4 regions of the Allobosea sp. 10L417 genome follow, and region 3 is predicted to be linked to each of the others. Evidence: riboswitches for the same ligand, from Rfam matches in the RefSeq annotation. Region 3 holds a riboswitch; each other region holds the start of a gene.
The links. Region 3 has a riboswitch for cobalamin ahead of AC1DE3_RS08025 (TonB-dependent receptor plug domain-containing protein). Riboswitches for the same ligand answer to the same signal wherever they lie in the genome.
Positions count from the first base shown of each region.

Region 1: another riboswitch for cobalamin. It lies ahead of AC1DE3_RS11625 (CbtB domain-containing protein); the one in region 3 lies ahead of AC1DE3_RS08025 (TonB-dependent receptor plug domain-containing protein).
Region 2: another riboswitch for cobalamin. It lies ahead of AC1DE3_RS19280 (ribonucleoside-diphosphate reductase subunit alpha); the one in region 3 lies ahead of AC1DE3_RS08025 (TonB-dependent receptor plug domain-containing protein).
Region 4: another riboswitch for cobalamin. It lies ahead of AC1DE3_RS11910 (ABC transporter substrate-binding protein); the one in region 3 lies ahead of AC1DE3_RS08025 (TonB-dependent receptor plug domain-containing protein).

Region 1 covers NZ_JBFTJP010000003.1:247,648-252,793, forward strand. Annotated here, with positions in the region: gene AC1DE3_RS11610 (aspartate/glutamate racemase family protein) at 1-597, shown strand, start outside; gene cobO (cob(I)yrinic acid a,c-diamide adenosyltransferase) at 887-1,495, opposite strand; gene cobU (bifunctional adenosylcobinamide kinase/adenosylcobinamide-phosphate guanylyltransferase) at 1,495-2,007, opposite strand; cobalamin riboswitch at 2,155-2,340, shown strand; gene AC1DE3_RS11625 (CbtB domain-containing protein) at 2,377-2,553, shown strand; gene AC1DE3_RS11630 (CbtA family protein) at 2,566-3,309, shown strand; gene AC1DE3_RS11635 (DUF1636 family protein) at 3,349-3,738, shown strand; gene cobW (cobalamin biosynthesis protein CobW) at 3,743-4,798, shown strand; gene cobN (cobaltochelatase subunit CobN) at 4,808-5,146, shown strand, end outside.
Region 2 covers NZ_JBFTJP010000008.1:53,868-59,013, reverse strand. Annotated here, with positions in the region: gene AC1DE3_RS19290 (isocitrate lyase) at 1-8, opposite strand, end outside; gene AC1DE3_RS19285 (short-chain fatty acyl-CoA regulator family protein) at 142-1,560, shown strand; cobalamin riboswitch at 1,691-1,892, shown strand; gene AC1DE3_RS19280 (ribonucleoside-diphosphate reductase subunit alpha) at 2,004-4,919, shown strand; gene AC1DE3_RS19275 (ribonucleotide-diphosphate reductase subunit beta) at 5,074-5,146, shown strand, end outside.
Region 3 covers NZ_JBFTJP010000002.1:381,329-386,474, forward strand. Annotated here, with positions in the region: gene napA (periplasmic nitrate reductase subunit alpha) at 1-68, shown strand, start outside; gene AC1DE3_RS08015 (nitrate reductase cytochrome c-type subunit) at 35-538, shown strand; gene AC1DE3_RS08020 (cytochrome c3 family protein) at 551-1,264, shown strand; gene AC1DE3_RS08025 (TonB-dependent receptor plug domain-containing protein) at 1,401-3,341, opposite strand; cobalamin riboswitch at 3,465-3,664, opposite strand; gene AC1DE3_RS08030 (Orn/Lys/Arg family decarboxylase) at 3,903-5,146, shown strand, end outside.
Region 4 covers NZ_JBFTJP010000003.1:305,493-310,638, reverse strand. Annotated here, with positions in the region: gene AC1DE3_RS11920 (ABC transporter ATP-binding protein) at 1-252, opposite strand, end outside; gene AC1DE3_RS11915 (FecCD family ABC transporter permease) at 249-1,292, opposite strand; gene AC1DE3_RS11910 (ABC transporter substrate-binding protein) at 1,289-2,320, opposite strand; cobalamin riboswitch at 2,594-2,803, opposite strand; gene AC1DE3_RS11905 (1-aminocyclopropane-1-carboxylate deaminase/D-cysteine desulfhydrase) at 2,838-3,842, opposite strand; gene AC1DE3_RS11900 ((R)-mandelonitrile lyase) at 3,867-4,262, opposite strand; gene AC1DE3_RS11895 (IclR family transcriptional regulator) at 4,418-5,146, opposite strand, start outside.

The sequences.
Region 1 (5,146 bases), on a different contig from region 3:
GTCCAGTTCCGGGTCGTCCGCGGCGCCGATCCCGCGGCCATCGTCCATGGTCGCCCGGAAGAATTCCTCGAGCCCTTCATCGCCGCCGCCCTCGATCTCGTCGCTTGCGGGGTGCGCGGCATTGCTACCAGCTGCGGTTTTCTGGCGCTGCTGCAGCGAGAGCTGGCCGCCGCACTCCCGGTTCCCGTGGCCACGAGCAGCCTGCTGCAGGCACCGTTGATCGAGGCCATGCTGCCCGCCGGCCAGCAAGTCGGCATCCTCACCTTCGCCGCGGAGGCGTTGACGGCGCGCCATCTGGCCGCCGTCGGGGTGCGTCCCGACACTCCCATCGAGGGGCTGCCTCCGGACAGCCTGTTCCGCCAGGTCTATGGCAATCGCGGCGGCGTGTCCGACGTCGCAAAGCTCGAGGAAGAAGTCGTGACAGCCGCCCGCGCGCTGGTCCGCCGCCATCCGAATGTCGGCGCGATCCTCTGCGAATGCACGAATCTTCCGCCGCATTCGGCGGCGGTCGCTGCTGCCACCGGGCGGCCGGTCTTCGACGTCATCGGGTTCGTTGAATGGTTCGGGCATGCGATCGCGCCGCCGCGCTTCCGCTAAGGTTTGACGAGGAGCGCCGCTGGCTTTTGGTCTCGCTATTGATTGAAGTGCTCGCAAGGCGGGACTAGGCATGTCCCTAGGCGCGAGACTGCAGCGGAGATGCGGGGGTCGCGCTCGGCCTTCAGCGATGGCGTCCATCTGCGGGACTACGCAAGTTTCGTGCGGGACCGGGAGGCGGAGATGTGCCGCAGCCTCGGCATCCAGGCTCCGCGGTAGCTTGCGCCACCCCGCGCCGTGTCCCGGCCCTCCGCTGCCATGGGCCAATCGGCGCGCGAGATGGGCCGAGTGACTAAAACTCGATGCCCTGCTGCGCCTTCACGCCGGCGGCGAAGTGGTGCTTCACCAACGTCATCTCGGTGACGAGGTCGGCCGCCTCGATCAACTCCGGCTTGGCGTTGCGGCCGGTGACGACGACGTGCAGGTCTGGGCGGCGAGCGACCAGCGTCGACACGACGTCGGCGAGCGGCAGATAGTCGTAGCGCAGGGCGATGTTGAGCTCATCGAGCACCAGGAGCCGGATTTCGGGGTCGGCCATCAGCTCCCTCGCCTTCGCGAAGGCGCGCTCGGCGGCAGCGATGTCACGGGCCTTGTCCTGCGTTTCCCAGGTGAAGCCCTCGCCCATGCTGTGCCAGGCGACCTGATCGCCGAAGGTTTCCAGCGCCTTGCGCTCGCCGGTCGACCAGGCGCCCTTGATGAATTGCACCACGCCGATGCGCCAGCCATGTCCGAGCGCGCGCAAGATCAGGCCGAAGGCCGCCGTTGACTTGCCCTTGCCGGGGCCGGTGTTGACGATGAGAAGGCCCTTCTCGACGGTCTTGGAAGCGACCTCGGCGTCCTGCACCGCCTTGCGCTTCTCCATCTTGGCCTTGTGGCGGGCGGTGTCTTCGGTGTCGGTCATCATTTCACTCGCATCGGCAATCCGGCGACCATGAAGACCACGCGGCCGGCGCGCGCCGCAAGCGCCTGATGCAGCCGCCCGGCCTCGTCGCGGAAGCGGCGGGCGAGCGCATTCTCCGGGACGATGCCGAGGCCGACCTCGTTGCCGACCAGCACGAGCGGCGCGGAGACGCTTTCGCAGGCGGCGATCAGGGCCTGGCGCGCCGCGGCCGTATCGCGCTCGGCGAGGATGAGGTTGGTCAGCCAGAGCGTCAGGCAATCGACAAGGATGGGCCGGCCGGCCGGACGGACGGCGATGGCCTCGGCGAGATCGAGCGGCGCATCGACGGTCTGCCAGCCCTCCGGGCGGCGTGCGCGATGCTCGGCGATGCGCTCGCGCATCTCGTCGTCATAGGCCTGGGCGGTGGCGATGTAGCTCCAGGGGGCCGGGCAAGCCTCGATCAGCGCCTCGGCATGGCGGCTCTTGCCGGAGCGGGCGCCGCCGAGGACGAGGGTGAGGTGGGGCAATTCCATCGAAAAGTCCTATGCCGTCATGCTCGGGCTCGACCCGAGCATCTCCATCCGAAAGGGCGAGCCTCTTCCTGTACGAGATTCTCGGGTCAAGCCCGAGAATGACGTTTCTGCCACGGCGCACTGCATTGCACAGCGGCACGCCGATAGCTAATGATGGTCCATGACGGTGCCTCCGCAAGGAGGTGAAAAGGGAACGCGGTGAGATACCGCGGCTGCCCCCGCAACTGTAAGCGGGTGTTTCCCGCCATCGGCCACTGGAGCGCTCGCTCCGGGAAGGCGGTGGGGAACATCAGACCCGCGAGCCAGGAGACCTGCCGTCGACCCGCAACGATCCAACCGGCTGCCGGCGGGGCGGCCACGGAGAGCCCCATGAACACCGCTTCGGTTTCCACCACTCAACTCAGCGTCTCGGAACGCGTCAAGGCAGCCGCCGCCGCGCTCGTGATCGGCGTCGCGCTGATCTACACGACCGGCTTCGCGGCCTCGACGAACGTTCACAACGCCGGGCACGATACCCGCCACGGTCTCGCCTTCCCCTGCCACTGAGGGAAAGCATCCATGGTTACGCGTGTTCTCACGGTCAGCATTCTGGCCGGGCTTCTGGCTGGGCTGATCGTCGCCGCCCTCCAGCATGTCACCACCACCCCGCTGATCCTCAAGGCCGAGACCTATGAGGCGGCGTTGCGCCTGCAGGCGCCGACGCTCGCCGCCTTCGACGGCGAGGCGAAGATCATCCTCGCGCATGGCCCCGCTGGCGATGCGCCCGGCCACGACCATGCCGAATGGAAGCCGCAGGACGGCCTCCAGCGCACGCTCTTCACCAGCGCAGTGACGATCGCGACCGCAATCGGCTTCGCCGCGCTGCTGCTCGCGGGAATGATCGCGGCCGGCGATACGATCGACCAACGTAGCGCCCTGGTCTGGGGCGCCTGCGGCTTCCTGGCGCTCGGGCTCGCCCCCGCGATGGGGCTCGCGCCGGAATTGCCGGGCGCGGCTTCCGCAGCGCTGGAGCAGCGGCAGTTCTGGTGGCTGGTCACCGCTATCGCCACGGCGCTTGGGCTCTTCCTGTTCCTGCGCTTCGAGCAGCCCTGGCTCAAGCTGCTGGCCGTCGTCGTGATCCTGCTCCCGCATGTGATCGGCGCCCCGCATCCGGCTGCGCCGGAGAGCAAGGTGCCGGCCGAGGTTGCGGCGCATTTCGCGGCTCTGTCACTCGGCATCCAGGCTGCGCTCTGGCTCGCCACCGCCTTCATGGTCGGCGTGCTCTGGCCCTGGGCCAGCCGGCGCGCCGCGCTCGCGCGCTGAAGGCAGCGGAGCCTCCGGGCTCCGCGCGAAAGGCAAGTCATGTCCGAGGGCGACCTCACTATCCATGTCTGCACCGCCTGCAGGCGGGCGCGCGCCGATCTCCCGGAGGGTTACGACCAGCCGGGGCTGGCGCTCGCGGAGCGTCTCACCGCTCAGCTCGCAGCAAAGGGCAGCACCATCCCGGTGCTGCCTGTCGAATGCCTCGCCGTCTGCAAGCGGCCCTGCACCATCGCGCTCAGCGCCGATGGCAAATGGACCTATCTGATCGGCGACCTCGACACCGACACCCATCTCGACGAGATCGTCGGCGCGGCGGAGGCCTATGCCGCCAGCGCCAACGGCATCGTTCCCTGGAAAGAGCGGCCGCAGTCCTTCCGCAAGGGCGTGGTCGCACGCGTGCCGCCTTTGCCGGCGCGCCAGCAAGGATGACATCATGAACGCTCCGCAAACCACGAACCTGGGCAAGACGCCCTGCACGATCATCACCGGCTTCCTCGGCGCCGGTAAGACGACGCTGGTGCGCCATCTCCTCGAGAATGCGCAGGGCAAGAAGCTCGCCGTGCTCGTCAACGAGTTCGGCGATCTCGGCTTCGACGGCGAGTTCCTGAAGGGCTGCGGCATCGCCGGCTGCAGCGACGAGGACGTGGTCGAGCTGCCGAATGGCTGCATCTGCTGCACCGTCGCCGATGATTTCGTGCCGGCGCTGGAGAAGCTCCTGAACCGGCCGAACCCGCCCGAGCATATCCTGATCGAGACCTCCGGCCTCGCCTTGCCGAAGCCGCTGGTGCAGGCCTTCAACTGGCCTGCAATCCGCGCCCGCGTCACCGTCGACGGCGTCATCGCCGTGGTCGACGGACCGGCCGTGGCCGATGGCCAGTTCGCCGATGATCCCGAGGCGCTCGCGGCGCAGAAGGCGGCCGATGTCTCCGTCGAGCACGACAACCCTCTGGAGGAGGTATTCGAGGACCAGATCCTCTGCGCCGACCTTATCCTGCTCAACAAGAGCGACCTCGTCGACGAGGCCGGCCGCGCACGGGTCAAGGCCGAGATCGCCGAGCACCTGCCCAAGGCGATCAAAATCGTCGAGACCGCCCATGGCAAGGTCGAGCCGGCGCTGATCGTGGGCTTGGGTGCCGCGGCCGAAAGCGATCTCGCCGCCCGCCCCTCGCATCATGGCGAGGGCGAGCATGATCACGACCATGACGATTTCGACTCGGTCGCCGTGCCGCTGCCGGCGGGGCTTTCACCGGAGGAGCTGACGGCGCGTGTCGCCAAGGCCGCCGAAGCCGAGGGCGTGCTGCGGCTGAAGGGCTTCAGCGCCGTGCCGGGCAAGCCGATGCGCCTCGTCGTGCAGGGCGTGGGCCGGCGCGTCGGGCATCATTTCGACCGCCCCTGGGGCGCGAGCGAGCCGCGCGACGGGCGCCTCACCGTGATCGGCCTCAAGGGCTTCGACCTCACGGCCGTGGAAGCGGCTCTCGCGGGGGCGTAAACCGGACCGATGCATCTTCTCCCGACCAGCGAGATCAGGCTCGACGACGGCGAGGACGCCGTCGATCTCGCCTTGCCGCCGGGAGACGTGCTCATGCTCTCCTTCACCGACAGCGACCTCTCCGCGCTGGCGGTGGCGGCCCGCGTCGACGCGGAACCGCCCTCGTCATGGTCGGGCTTGTCCCGACCATCCACGCCTTCCCCTATCGAAGGTCGTGTTAAAGACGTGGATCCTCGCCACAAGGGCGAGCATGACGGACAGAGCCTGTCGGTGCGGCTCGCTCCGCTCAGGCGGCTGAGACATCCGCTCTCGGTCGATTTGTTGATCGAGAAGACGGCGGCGCAATGC
Region 2 (5,146 bases), on a different contig from region 3:
ACATCCATTGCGAAAGCCCTCTCGTTTGATAAGAATAACTCACACAATATTCGCTATTGCTGCGGCGCAAAATGACTGAAAATGTGAAATAATGCGAATGGCATAGGACGTGTTTGCGAATTTTGCGAATGGAACTTGCCTATGAAGAAGGTCTTTGCGGGCGTCCGCCTCAAGCGCCTGCGCGAAGAGCGCGGCTTGACCCAGCTTGCGCTCGCTCAGGCGCTCGAGGTGTCGCCGAGCTATCTCAACCAGATCGAGAAGAATCTGCGCCCGCTGACCGTCCAGGTGCTGCTGAAGATCAACGCGGTCTTCGGCGTCGACGTCCAGCTCTTCTCGGAAGGGGATGAGGCGCGGATGGTCGCCGACCTGCGCGAGGTCTTCGCCGATCCGGCCAATGGCGATTCCGTGAGTGTCAGCGAGATCCGCGAGGTGGTGGAGAACATGCCCGCGCTCGGCCGGGCGGTCGTCGCGCTGCATCGGCGCTACCGCAACGCGCTGGAGCGGGCCGATGCGATGGCGGGCGAACTCGGGCTCGGCAGCGGCGGCGAGGCGACCTTCCGGGCGCTGATGCCGCATGAGCAGGTGCGGGACTTCTTCTACGCGCACCACAATCATTTTTCCGAACTCGACGAAGCGGCGGAGCGCATCTTCGAAACGGCGGATTTGAAGGTCGGGCAGGTGGCGGAGGGGCTAGCCCGCCGCCTCGATCGCCGGCATGGCGTCCGTATCCAGCTCTCCAATGACATGGCGGGGCAGGCCCAGCGGCGCTATGACCCGAAGGAGCGCCGGCTTCACCTTTCGGCTCTCCTCGATCCCGGACAGCGCGCCTTCCAGATAGCCACGCAGATCGGCTTCCTGGAAATGGAGGAGGCGATAGGGCGGCTGGCCGAGGAGGCTGCGGCCGGGGCGGCGGAGGTGCACGCGCTCGCCCGCATTGGCCTCGCCAATCACTTCGCCGCGGCGCTGCTCATGCCCTATCGCACCTTCCTCGATGCAGCGGAGGCCGAGCGCTACGATATCGACCGCCTCGCCCGGCGTTTCGGCGTCGGCTTCGAATCCGTCTGCCACCGCCTGTCGTCGCTGCAGCGGCCGGGGGCGCCGGGCGTGCCGTTCTTTTTTGTCCGGGTCGACCGGGCCGGCAATATCTCCAAGCGGCAATCCGCGACCGATTTCCACTTCTCGCGGGTAGGCGGAACCTGTCCGCTCTGGAACGTCTACGAAGCCTTCGCGCAGCCCGGGCGCATTCTGACGCAGACCGCGCAGATGCCGGACGGGCGGACCTATCTCTGGATCGCCCGCACCGTGAACGACGCGGTTGGCGGCTACGGCGACATCGGCAAGACCTTCTCGATCGGGCTTGGCTGCGATATCCGCCATGCGAGCCGCCTCGTCTATTCGAAGGGCCTCGATCTGGGCGACCCGAGCGCGGCGACGCCGATCGGCGCCGGCTGCAAGGTCTGCGAACGCTCGAACTGCCCGCAGCGGGCTTTCCCGCCGATCGGCAAGCCGCTCGCCATCGACGAGCGCATGCACGGCTTCGTGCCGTACAACGCCGTGTAAGGCCTTTCATACTGGGCGTGGCGAGGCCTTGGGCTCGCGTTGCGGTATGCCTGCCGGGCCGACGGTGGCGATGATCGAAGGCGCCGAATGAAGGGCATAGCGACCTATTGACACCGGAACAGCGTTGGCCACTAGATCTGGTGGTCGATGGTCTCTCGAATCGCAAGATCGAGAGCTAAGAGGGAAGCCGGTGCGAAGCCGGCGCTGCCCCCGCAACTGTAAGCGGCGAGTTCACGTCCACGATTGAGTCACTGAGACCGCAAGGTCTTGGGAAGACGGGACGAGAGCGCTGACCCGCGAGCCAGGAGACCTGCCGCGACACCATGAACGTCCACGGGCGGGGTGTCCCGGTGGTGCGCTTGGCAGGTCGCGGCCTTGTGGTGCCGCGCGCCTTCTCGACGCAACCGCTCTGGCCTTTGCCCCCAACATTTGGGGTTGATGCCATGTCTCTTTCTCTTGAAGCCGAGCGGCCGGTTGCCGTTTCTCCGGCCGCCGATCCTGTGGTGGCCAAGGCCGCGGCTAGCGAACCCGGCTACCAGGTCATTCGCCGCAACGGCGCAGTGACGCCGTTCGACCCTTCGAAAATCTCGGTCGCGCTGACCAAGGCGTTCCTGGCGGTCGAGGGATCGAACGCCGCCGCTTCGCGTCGCATCCACGAAGCCGTCGCGGAAATGACCGACCAGGTCGTCGCCGGGCTGACCCGTCGCGCCGCGAACGGCCGCACCTTCCATATCGAGGACGTCCAGGATCAGGTGGAGCTCGCGCTGATGCGCGGCGAGCACCACAAGGTCGCTCGCGCCTATGTGCTCTATCGTGAGGAACGCGCGCGCGAGCGAGCCAAGGCGCTGTCTGAAGCGAAGCCTGCTAAGTCGGCCGCACCAGCCTTCCGAATGAAGCTGGCCGATGGCGCGATGGTGCCGCTGGATTCTGCTCGCCTCGACAAGGTGGTGCGCGAGGCCTGCGCCGGTCTCGATGGTGTCGCGGCCGAGCCGATCCTGACGGAAACCCGCCGCAACCTCTATGACGGCATTTCGCTCGACGAGCTGGCGCTGGCGCCGATCCTAGCTGCCCGCACGTTGATCGAGAGCGAGCCGAACTACGCCAAGGTCTCGGCCCGCCTGCTGCTCGACAAACTGCGCCGCGAGGCGCTCACCTTCGTCCAGGGTCATACCGAGCAGGCGACGCAGGAAGAGATGGCCGCCGGCTACGGCGACTATTTCGCGGCCTACCTCAAGACCGGCATCGAGAACGAACTGATCGATCCCGAGCTCGGCCGCTTCGACATTGTCCGTATCGCTACGGCGCTGAAGCCGGAGCGCGACCTGCAATTCGACTACCTCGGCTTCCAGACGCTTTACGACCGCTACTTCCTGCATGTCCGTGGCAACCGCTTCGAGCTGCCGCAGGCCTTCTTTATGCGCGTCGCCATGGGCCTCGCCATCCGCGAGATCGACCGGGAAGCGCGGGCGATCGAGTTCTACGACCTGCTGTCGTCCTTCGATTTCATGGCCTCGACGCCGACCCTGTTCAATTCGGGCACGCTGCGTCCGCAACTCTCCTCCTGCTTCCTGACCACGGTCGCCGACGACCTCGACGGCATCTTCAAGGCAGTGAAGGACAACGCCCTGCTCGCCAAATATTCCGGCGGGCTCGGCAATGACTGGACGCCGGTGCGGGGCTTGGGCGCCCATATCAAGGGCACCAATGGCGAGAGCCAGGGCGTCGTACCGTTCCTCAAGGTTGCCAACGATACAGCCATCGCGGTCAACCAGGGCGGCAAGCGCAAGGGCGCGGTCTGCGCCTATCTCGAGACCTGGCATGTCGATATCGAGGAGTTCCTCGACCTCCGCAAGAACACCGGCGACGACCGCCGCCGCACCCATGACATGAACACGGCGAACTGGATTCCCGACCTGTTCATGCAGCGCGTCGAGGCGGGCGGCGACTGGACGCTGTTCTCGCCCGACGAGGTGCCGGACCTGCACGATCTCTATGGCAAGCCGTTCCGGGAAGCCTACGAGACCTATGAGGCGAAGGCCGCCCGCGGCGAGCTGCGTGTCCATAAGAAGTTGAAGGCCGTCGATCTCTGGCGACGCATGCTGACCATGCTGTTCGAGACCGGCCATCCCTGGATCACCTTCAAGGACGCCTGCAATCTCCGCTCACCACAGCAACATGCCGGAGTGGTGCATTCATCCAATCTTTGCACCGAGATCACCCTCAACACCTCGGCCGACGAGGTCGCGGTCTGCAATCTCGGCTCGGTCAATCTCGCCGCCCACGTCGGCCCCGACGGGCTCGACCAGGCTCGGCTGGCGCGGACCGTGAAGACGGCGATGCGCATGCTCGACAACGTCGTCGACATCAATTTCTACACGATCCCGGAAGCGCGCCGCTCGAACCTGCGCCACCGTCCGGTTGGGCTCGGCATCATGGGCTTCCAGGACGCGCTCCAGACGCTGCGCCTGCCGACGGCGTCGGAGGAGGCCGTCGCCTTCGCCGATACGTCAATGGAGGCGATCAGCTTTCATGCGATCTCGGCCTCGGTCGATCTTGCCGCCGAGCGCGGCCGCTACCCGAGCTTCGAGGGTTCGCTCTGGTCGAAGGGCATCTTGCCGATCGACTCGCTCGACATCCTCTCGGAAGCCCGCGATCGCGATGCCGAGCTGGATCGCTCGGCGACGCTGGACTGGCAGGGCCTGCGCGAGCGGGTGAAGACCACCGGCATGCGCAACTCGAACACGATGGCGATCGCGCCGACCGCGACGATCTCGAACATCGTCGGCGTCTCGCAGTCGATCGAGCCGTCCTACAGCCAGCTCTACGTCAAGGCGAACATGTCGGGCGACTTCACCGTGGTGAATGCCGGGCTCGTCCATGACCTGAAGGCGAGGGGGCTCTGGGACGAGGTGATGGTCTCGGACCTCAAATACTACGACGGCAAGGTCAGCCAGATCGACCGCGTCCCGGCGGACCTGAAGGCGCTCTACGCGACCTCCTTCGAAATCCCGACCGAGTGGCTAATCCGCGCCGCCGCCCGACGCCAGAAATGGATCGACCAGGGCCAATCGCTGAACCTCTACATGGCGCAGCCCTCCGGCCGGAAGCTCGACGAGGCCTATCGGCTGGCGTGGCGGCTGGGCCTGAAGACGACCTATTACCTGCGGGCGCTGTCGGCGACCCACGTCGAGAAGTCGACGCTGAAGGGCACCGACGGCAAGCTCAATGCGGTCTCGGCCACCGTGCCGGTCGCTGCCAAGGCCGCCGCGCCAATCATCATCGACATCCCGCTGGAAAACGGCGTGGCCGTGCCAAACGCCTGTTCGATCGACGATCCGACCTGCGAAGCTTGCCAGTAACGGCCGCCTTCATCGCAATCCGCGTCATCCTCGGGCGAAGCGAAGCGCAGACCCGAGAATCTCCGGCAGGACGAGGCGCTAGAGCCTCCTCGGCAAGAGATGCTCGGGTCAAGCCCGAGCATGACGCCCCGCACTCCATTGAACGGAACATCCCATGCTCGACTGGTCCGACACCAAGCCGGCGGCCCCGGCCAATCCCGCCATCCTGACCAACCCATCGCCTGTCG
Region 3 (5,146 bases):
CCGATCCCATCTCCAAGCAGACGGATTTCAAGAAATGCGCGGTCAAGATCGTACCGGTCTCGGGCTGATGCGCTCGCGGACCTTCCTCGGGGCCGCCATGGCGGCGGGCCTCGTCCTCGCCTTCGGCGCCGCCTTCTCGCAGGAGGGGGCGCCGGTGAAGATCGTGCCGCGGCTGACTGGAACGGCCGACCCGATGGCGCTCGAACGGGTGCCGGCGCTGGGCCGGCCGATCGTCGACGACGTCAGGCGCATGCGGAACTATCCGGAGCAGCCGCCGGTGATCCCGCATTCGATCGACGGCTACCAGCTTACTCTCAACACCAACCGCTGCATGGACTGCCACAAGCGTGAGTTCACCGAGGGCTCGGGCGCGCCGATGATCAGCATCACCCATTTCCAGGATCGCGACGGGCAGGTGCTCTCCGACGTGACGCCGCGGCGCTATTTCTGCACCGCTTGCCATGTCCAGCAGACCGATGTCGCGCCGCTCGTCCAGAACCGGTTCCAGGACGCCAAAGACGTCGGCCGGAAGCCTTAGGCGGGACGGATCATGGCCAGACTCAAATCCTTCTGTCTCTGGTGCTGGAGCGTCGTCGTGCGCTTCTGGCGCATCATCAGCCGGCCGAGCGCCTATCTGCCGCTCGGCTTCCTGACCCTCGGCGGCTTTGTCGGGGGCGTGCTCTTCTGGGGTGGCTTCAACACCGCGCTGGAGATCACCAACACCGAGAAGTTCTGCACCTCCTGCCACGAGATGCGCGACAACGTCTATCAGGAGCTGCAATCGACGGTGCATTTCTCGAACCGCTCGGGCGTGCGCGCGACCTGCCCGGACTGCCATGTGCCGCATAACTGGACGGACAAGATCGCCCGCAAGATGCAGGCCTCCAAGGAGGTCTGGGGCAAGATCTTCGGCACGATCTCGACGCGCGAGAAGTTCCTCAATCACCGGCTCGAGCTCGCCAAGCACGAATGGGCGCGGCTCAAGGCGAACGACTCGCTCGAATGCCGCAACTGCCATTCCTCGGTCGCGATGGACTTCACCAAACAGACGCGCCGTGCGGCCGAGATCCACAGCCGCTTCCTGGTGACCGGCGAGAAGACCTGCATCGACTGCCACAAGGGCATCGCCCATCTGCTGCCGGACATGACCGGCATCGAGCCGGGCTGGAAGGACGCGCCCGAGCTGCAGGGCAAGGGCAGCGCCTCCTGGCACGGGCCTGAATGGGCCGTGCGGACCTATCTGGCGGAGATGGAGAAGCGCTGAATCGACCGGCGCATTCGCGGCAGCCCGCGCCGGGCGTGGCGGTCGCGCGTGTCATCGTCCGGCGCAACGCCGATTGCCATGGCGGCGGAGGCCGTCATGGCAACGCCACGAAAATCGCGCGGGGCGCGGGGCGCGCTCAGCCGCCGATGGCCACCTTGATGCCGCCGAAGGCACCGAGGCCCGGAAACAGGAAGCCGACGGGGTTCTCCCAGCGCTTATCGAAGAGATTGTCGATGCGGCCGAACACGGTGACCTTGTCGGTCGCCTTGTATTCGGCCGCGAGATTGACCAGCGTCGCGCCCTTCGCGTTCATTCGGGCGACCGAGAAGTCGCGATTGCCGTCCACCCAGGAGCCGACGTAGAGCAGCGTCGCCGAGAGCGTGAGCTTGTCGGTCGGCGTCCATGTCGCGGTTGCGCTCGCCTTGTGTCGCGGCCGGCGCAGCAGCTCCTGTCGCGCGATCTCGTCCTTGGCGAGGGTGAAGGTGTAGTCGGCGCGGATGCGGAATTGCGGCGAAATCTCCAGCGCGGCGAAGGCCTCGACGCCCTTGGTTCTGGCCTTTCCGACATTCGCATAGGAATCGAAGGTGGCGTTGGTGACGATCAGGTTGTCGATGTCGTTCTGGAACCACGTCGCACCGAACTGCAGCTTCCGGTCGAAAAGCGGCTGCTCGAAGCCGGCATCCCAGCCGCGGCTTTCTTCCGGATTCAGGTTCGGATTGCCATGGAAATTGAACCCGGGGCGATAGTCGACGAAGAGCTCGTTGAGCGTCGGCGCCTTGAAACCGGTGCCGTAGCTCGCCTTCAGCTTGGTCTCGGTGCCGGGGATGATCAGCGCCGGGGCGATGCGGTAGGTGGTGTGGCCGCCATAGCTGTCGTCGTCGTCGCGTCGGATATTGGCCACCAGAAAGAAGCGGTCCTGGATATTGCCCTGATATTCGAGGAAGCCAGCCTTGTTGCCGTTGGAGGCGACGAGGCCCGTATCCAGGCGCTCGCGCTCGTATTGCAGGCCCATGAGCAGGTTGTGGCCCTTGGCGATCTCGAAATTGCCGCGCCAGTCGAGCTTGGTGCGCTCGCCCAGATTCTCGTTGGGCAGGCCGAGGATGCCGGTCGTTCCGTTCGCCGTCCGCGTTGCCCGGTCCTGGTTGGTGTAGGAGACGCCGAAGGTGTTGACGAAGCGCCCGCCGAACGGGTCCCAGACGACCTCGCCGCGGGTGAAGGCCTGGGCGTAGTTCTGCAGCGAGCGATAGGGCGCAGGCCGGCTCGGGAAGCCGGTGTCGCTGGTGAAACGCAGCTGCCCGTCTTGATAGCGGCCGATCCAGTTGAGTGTCAGCGTGTCGCTGAGCGCAACGCCGACGCGGCCTGAATAGTTGTAATTGTCGAAGGCATTGGGGTTGATGCGCCGGCCCGGCGGGACAAGGTTCGGTGGCGTCACATCGGTCGCGTCCGAGCGGAAGTGGGCGGCGTTGAAGGCGTAGTTGAAGCGGTCGTCGCCGCCGCTGAAGCCCGCAGACTGGTTGAATGTGCCGTGAGAGCCGGCCTCGACGCGTGCCGTTGCCTTTGGTGGACCCTCGCCGCGCTTCGTCGTGATCGAGATCACGCCGCCGAGCGCGTTGGCCCCATAGAGGCCGCTCTGCGGGCCGCGCAGCACCTCGATGCGCTCGATATCGTCCGTCAGCATCGAGCCGAAATCGAAGGAGCGATTGGGAGTCGCGGGGTCGTTGGCCTCGATTCCGTCGATGAGCACCTTGACGTGGTTCGAGTTGGTGCCGCGCATGAAGACCGAGGTCTGCCCGCCCGGCCCGCCGGTCTGCACGATGTTCATGCCGGGCACCGTCGCGAGCGCCTGCGGCAGGGTGCGGCGCTGCTGCTGCTCGATCTCCTTCGCAGTGATGACGGTGACGGAGCTCGCGATCTCGCGCGCCGGGGTCGGCGTCCCCGTGGCGCTGACCACGATCTCGTCGAGCGCGACCGGGCCGGCGTCGCTTTGCGCCAGGGCAGGGGCAGAGCAGGCGAGGGCGAGAAGGGAGGCGGAAAGCAGCAGGCGGCCGCGTCCTGCGGCTGGAGAGAAGACGTTCACGATGGAGACCTCGGGCGGTTGACGTCAGTGGCACGTCACCGCGAACGCGATCTCCCATCGGCCGCGCGGGAGGCGGCAAACAGTCTAATCAGCGATCGGCGCACCCCGTCCGAACGTGTTCGCGTGTGACCACGGTTGACGGCAGGTCTCCTGGCTCGCGGGTCGGTGCCTTCACGCCGCCTTCCCAGGTCCGAGGTCCCAGTGGCGTCTGGCGAAAGGCTCGCCGCTTACAGTTGCGGGGGCAGCCGCGGCATGGGGCAGAAATTCGCCCGCACCGCGTTCCCTTTTGATCCCGTGAAGGAACCGTCGCGGCGACGATTAGGGCGGAAATGCGGCCGCGTCAAACCGGCTTGGCGCTGCAGCGACAGCAGACCACCATCTGCTACAGTCCCCGGCGAGACGGGATCGGGCCAGCCGACGTTCCGGCCGGGGCTGCGCATCTTTGGCCTGAATTCCGGGGAAAGATGGGGCACCGGGACCTCGCTGATGCAGTTGCATCGTTGGTCGCCGGATTGTCGCAAGACTCACTCAGTGTCGTAAGTTCACGCCAGCGGAGACGGCATGGATTATTTCAGGCGCTTCACCTTTCTGTTCGCGACGCCGAATTTCGATGCCGAGGATCTCGAAGGGATCCGCTTCAACCAAATCATCGAGGAGATCGAGCGCTCGGGCTTCGAGGTCGTCAAGGCGCGCAAGCTCGAAGATGCCGAGATCGCGGTCCAGACCGATGCCGCCATCGGCTGCATGGTGGTCGACTGGGGCAAGAAGGGTCTTGAGGGCAAGACTGCCGCGCTGATCAATCTGATGCGCCGGCGCGGCCTCGATTTTCCGATCATCCTGCTCATCCGCCGCAAGCGCTTCGAGGACGTACCGGTCGAGGTGCTCGATTTCATCGACGGCTATATCTTCCTCTCGGAGGAGACCCCGCCCTTCATCGCCAAGAGCCTGATCAGCCGTCTCAAGCAATATGCCGAGACGCTGAAGACGCCGTTCTTCGGCGCGCTCGTCGATTATGCCGAGGAAGGCAACCATCTCTGGACCTGCCCGGGACACAATGGCGGCGTCTTCTACAGCCGTAGCCCGATCGGACGCGTCTTCATGGAGCATCTCGGCGAGGCTGTGTTCCGCGACGACCTCGACAATTCCGTGCTCGATCTCGGCGACCTGCTGACCCATGAGGGGCCGGCCCTGAAGGCGCAGAAGGAAGCGGCGCAAATTTTCGGGGCGGAGAAGACCTATTTCGTCCTGAACGGCACCTCGACCTCCAACAAGGTCGCGCTCGCCGCGCTGGTTTCGGACGGCGACCTCGTGCTGTTCGACCGGAACAACCACAAGGCGGCTCATCACGGCGCGCTGCTGATCGCCGGGGGCATTCCGGTCTATATCCCGACCGCGCGCAACGCCTGGGGGCTGATCGGCCCGATGCTCTGGGAGAGCTTCGACGAGGAGGCGCTGCGCGAGCGCATCCGCACCAATCCGCTTATCAAGGACCCGGACGCCTGGAGGAAGCCGCGCCCGTTCCGGGTCGCAGTGGTGGAACAGTGCACCTATGACGGCACGATCCACAGCGCGCAGATGATCCTCGACCGGATCGGCCACCTCTGCGACTACATCCTCTTCGACGAAGCCTGGGCCGGCTTCATGAAGTTCCATCCGCTCTATGCGGGCCGCTTCGCCATGGGCCTCTCCGGCCTCGGCCCGGAGTCCCCCGGCATCATCGCGACCCAGTCGACGCACAAGCAGCTCGCGAGCTTCAGCCAGGCGTCCCAGATCCACATGAAGGATCGGCATATCAGGGGCCAGAA
Region 4 (5,146 bases), on a different contig from region 3:
CTGCTGCTCGACGAAGGCAAGCCGGCGCGCCAGTTCGCGGCGTGGCACGGCGGCGATGTCGCGCGCGTCGAGCGTCACGACGCCGCTCGCCACGTTGCGCAATCGGCAGAGCAGCCGGAGCAGGCTCGATTTGCCCGAGCCGTTGGGGCCGATCAAGCCGAGGATGCGGCCGGGAGCGGCATGAAGCGTCACGCCGTCGACGATCATCCGTCCGGCTGCGCCCCAGCGCACATCTTGGGTCGCGAGCGTCATGCGGGCTTCCGGGCGCGGTAGAGGATCAGCGCGAAGGCCGGTGCGCCGAACAACGCGGTGACCACGCCGATCGGCAGGATCTGCTGCGGCACCAGCACGCGCGAGAGGATATCGGCGAGGATCATGAAGATCGCGCCGATGACGAGGCTGGCCGGCAGCAGCCGGGCATGGCCCGAGCCGACGAGGAAGCGCGCGGCATGGGGGATGACGAGGCCGACGAAGCCGATCGTGCCGACGATGCTGACCATCGCGGCGGTCATCACGGCGGTCGTTGCGAACAGGACGATCCTCACGCGCATTACCGCCACGCCCAGTGAGGCGGCGGCGTCGGCGCCGAACGCGAAGGCATCGAGCGCCTTGGCGTGCAGCATGCAGATGCCGAAGCCGATCAGCGCAACCGGGGTCGCGATCCACAGATCCGGCCAGCGCACCCCGCCGAAATTGCCCAGCAGCCAGAACATCACGCCGCGCGCCTGCTCGGCGCTGGCGAGCGTCGTCACGATGGTTGCGGTCGCGGCGTTGAAAAGCTGCGAGGCGGCGACGCCGGCCAGGATGACGCGGTCGCTCGCGCCGCCGGCCCCCGCCGCTAGCAGCGCGACGACGGCAAGCGCCGCGCAGGCGCCGATGAAGGCGCCGGTCGACAGGCTGACCGCCATGCCGCCGATGCCGACCCCGAGGATCAGCACCGCGACGGCGCCGGTGGAGGCGCCGGCCGAGATGCCGAGGATATAGGGCTCGGCCAGCGGGTTGCGCAGCAGCGCCTGCAGGATCACGCCGGAAAGCGCCAGCGCCCCGCCGCATAGCCCCGCCATCAGCGCCCGGCTCAGGCGGTAGTCGAAGATGACGCCCTGCTGGATCGCGCCGACCGGCAGGCCGAGATCGAACAATCCGTTGCCGAGCGCCTTGAGCGCGACATCGAACGGGATCGCCATCTCGCCGATCGTCACCGCCAGCGCCACCGAGACGGTAAGCGCCACCAGCGAGAGGAGCGCGATGCCGATCCGCGCCGGCCAATTCGGGCCGTGGGCGGCGTGGCTCAAGGGGTGAGGCCGAAGCTGGCGATCGCCTTGGCGAGCGTCTCGATCCCATCGACCGTGTCGAGCCCCGCGCGGGTCGCGCCCACGTCGATGATCACGACGCGGTTGTTCGTCACCGCGTCGAGCTTGCTGGCAACGGGGTCGGTCTTCAGGAATGCGAGCTTCTTTTCGATGTCATCAGCCGGGAAGCGGCGGCGGTCCATCTTCACGGTGACGATTACGGCCGGGTTGGCGGCGGCGATGCTCTCCCAGCCGACCAGCGGCCATTCCTCATTGGTGGTGATGATGTTGCGCGCCCCGAGCTTGGACAGGATATAGGCGGGCACGCCGTTCCTACCGGCCATGAAGCCGTCGCCCTTGATGTCCTTGCTGGAGAACCAGACGACGACGGGCACATCCTGCGCTTTCAGCTTCGCGACGGACTCGACCGCCTTGTCCTCGCGCGCCTTCAGTTCGGCGACAAGCTTCTCTGCGCGGTCGGAAACATCGAAGATCTGCCCGAACTCGCGGATGTTGCGATAGACCAGCTCCATCGAGAACATCTGCGTGCGCACGCCGTCACCCGGGCCTGAATTGTCCTTGCCGACGCAATCGGTCGGCGAGACATAGGTCGGCACCTTCACCTTGTGGAACTGGTCGCGCTTGCCGACGATGCCGTTCGGCCCGACATGCCATTCGAACATCGCGGTGACGAGATCGGGCTCCTGCCCGACCACCGCCTCGAAGCTCGGATCATTGTCGGCGAGGCGCTTCACCTTGGCGTTGACGGCCTCATAGGGCTTGGCCACCGGCGAGAACCAGACGGCGGTGCCGACCACCCGGTCTCCGAGGCCGAGCGCGTAGAGAATCTCTGTCTGGGTCTGGCCGATCGCGACCACGCGCTTGGGCGGTGCGTTGAAGGTGATGGTCTCCCGGCAATTCTCCAGCGTCAGCGGGTATTGCGTCGGCGCTGCGGCGACCGGCGCGGCGAACAGGACAAGGCCGGCTGCGGCGGCGAAAAGGGTGGGCAGCAGCGAAAAGGCGGGACGCATGGGGGCAACCGGGCTGACGCGGGCACCGCGTCGGCGAAACCGGGCGGTTTCGGCGCGATGTTCACAAGATGTAACAATGTTGCATTTCTCATAGGTCGCACGACGTGGACGCGTCAAGCGTGTCGCGGCCCTTGCGGCGGCCCGGCCGAAGATCATGGACATGGAATTCATCGCTCCCCGAGATGAGGCGGGGGAGCTTCGATGGATACGGCCGGAAGGCGCAGCTCTGGAGCCGGCCGCCGACGCGCACCCCTCCGGAACACCCCGCCCGAAAGACGCCTTGCGATCGCGGCAGGTCTCCTGGCTCACGGGTCGACGCCTGATCCGCCCGGCCTTCCCGGCGCAGGGCGCCAGTGGACGATGGACGGAGGGCTCGCCGCTTACAGTTGCGGGGGCAGCCTCGGCATTGGCGCGGGAAGCGCCTCACCGAATTCCCTCTTAGCTCCGGGCGTGACCCGGAGAACCTCGATCGAGCGGCACCATAGAGCGGCGCCGAAGCCCGTCAAGCGATACGACGTTAGGTCAGCGTCCGGAACAGGCTGAATTGCGAGAAGAGCGCGGCGGTGCCGCCGGTATGGAGCACGCAAGCGGGCTCGCCGCCGGCAATCCCTCCATCGGCAACCCGCTCGAGGAAGCAGGCGCAGGTCTTCGCGGTGTAGACATGTTCGATCAGGATGCCCTCGGTGCGCGCGAAGCTCAGGATGGCCGCTTCCGAGGCCGGAGTCGGGGCGCCCCAGCCGTCGCCGAGATAGCCCATGTGATAATGCAGGGGCGCGGCCTCCAGCGAGTCGACGTCGAGCCCCGTCCGCTCCCGCAGGCCCTCGTAGATCGCCCGGACACGCCCCGCCAGCTCCGTCAGCGCATACTCGACGCTGACGAGATGGATGCGGAAGGGGTGCCCCAGCAGGGCGTTGCCGAAGAGGAAGCCAGCCTCGGTCGGCCCCATCGAGCCGGCAAGAAAGACATGCTTGATCGGGGCTTCTTCACCTTGCGACTGCTCATGCAGCTCGAAGGCGGCCCGAACATAACCCATCGCGCCCAGCACGGGATCGCCGACGATGTAGGGCGTCCGGCCCTGCCGGGCGAGTTCTGCGGCGGCCGCTGCAAGCGCCGCGTTGCGCTGGCTTTCATCGACCGGTCCGAGGAAGCGCAACTCCGCGCCGAACAGCCGGTTGAGGAAGGAGGCCTGGCGGTTCTCCTGCGTGTCGGCCGCATTGTGCAGGACGAGGCAGTCGAGCCCGACGAGCGAAGCCGCCGCGGCCGTCAGACGGCAGAGATTGGAGCTGGCGCCGCCGCCTACTAGGAGGATATCGGCCTTCTGCCGCAGCGCGTCCCCCAGCCAGTATTCAAGGCTCCGCAGCTTGTTGCCGCCGAGCGCGATTGGCATCAGATCATCGCGCTTGGCGTAGATGCCGGGCCGCGCGAGCTTCTCCTCGAAACGGTGCAGCCGCTGAAGCGGCGTCGGAGTGTCGAGCAGAACGTGGCGGGCCTCGCGCAGGAGGCTGGAGAGCTCAGGCTTCATCGTTTCGCCCCACTATGCCGGCCATCAGCCGCCATACTGGTCGTCGGAGACCTGCTCCAGCCACTCCACGACCTTGCCGTTCTCGGCTTCCTGAACGGCGATATGGGTCATCCCGGTCGAAGGCGCCGCGCCGTGCCAGTGCTTTTCGCCGGGCGGGAACCAGACAACGTCGCCGGGCCGGATCTCCTCGATCGGACCGCCCCAGCGCTGCACCCGGCCGACCCCGCTGACGACGATCAGCGTCTGGCCGAGGGGATGCGTATGCCAGGCCGTCCGCGCCCCCGGCTCGAAGGTGACGCTCGCGCCCTGCACGCGCTCCGGCGCATGCGGATTGAAGAGCGGGTCGATCCGGACCGATCCGGTGAACCAGTCGGCCGGTCCTTTTCCGGATGGGCGCGAGCCCGCGCGCATGATCTCCATGACGATCTCCTGATGGTTTGAACTGCGGCGACCGGGAATCGGTGCTGTCGACAGCCACGCGAAGCCCATTGTTTCGGCAGGAGGGGATCACCCGAAGACTGCGACCGTCAAGGCCTCTCGCGCTGGTCGCAACGGCGTTCTCGATTGGGACTTTCTCAGAGCGAGAGCTGCGAACCCGCCTCCCGGCAGGAGGCCTTGAGCGCGAGCAGGATCGCCGCTTCATCGGTCGCGATGCCGTGCCGCTGCAGGCAGGGCACGAGGATCGCCGCTTCGGCATGACCGCTCGGGCCGATCACCGGGCAGGCGATGTCGGTCACCGCCATGATGTCGCGGCTCGGCGCGACGCGATGTCCGGTGGCGCGGATTTCCGCGAGGGTGCGATTGGTCTCGTCGCTCTCCAGCTTGTCGCGGTCGGCCTCGGAGGCCTCCTTCATCAATTGCCGGCGCCGCGTCTCGCTCTGGAAGGCGAGGATAAGCAGGCCCGAATTCGCGTCGAGCGCCGGCCTTCCATAGCCCGGCCGCACGATGACGCTGGCGTCGAGATGGCCGGAGGTGGTCGCGAGCACCACGGTCTGCGCCCGGCTCAGCACGACGAGATGCGCGGCCTGCCCGCTATCCTCGCTGAAGCGCTCCATCAGCGGCAGTACGATCGAGGTGAGCTGGCGCCCGCCCGGCGTGCGGATGCCGAGGTCGAACAATCGGCGTGACAGGGCGAGGCGGTCGGTGCCGGCCTCGCGGGCGAGATAGCCGCGCTGCTGCAGCACGAAGACCATGCGGAAGATCTCGCTTTTCGAGCGGGCGAGGCGCTCGGCGATCTCACGCGTCGAGAGCGGCTCGCCCGCCTCGGCGAGGAGCTCGAGGATGTCGAGCCCCTTCTCCAGCGC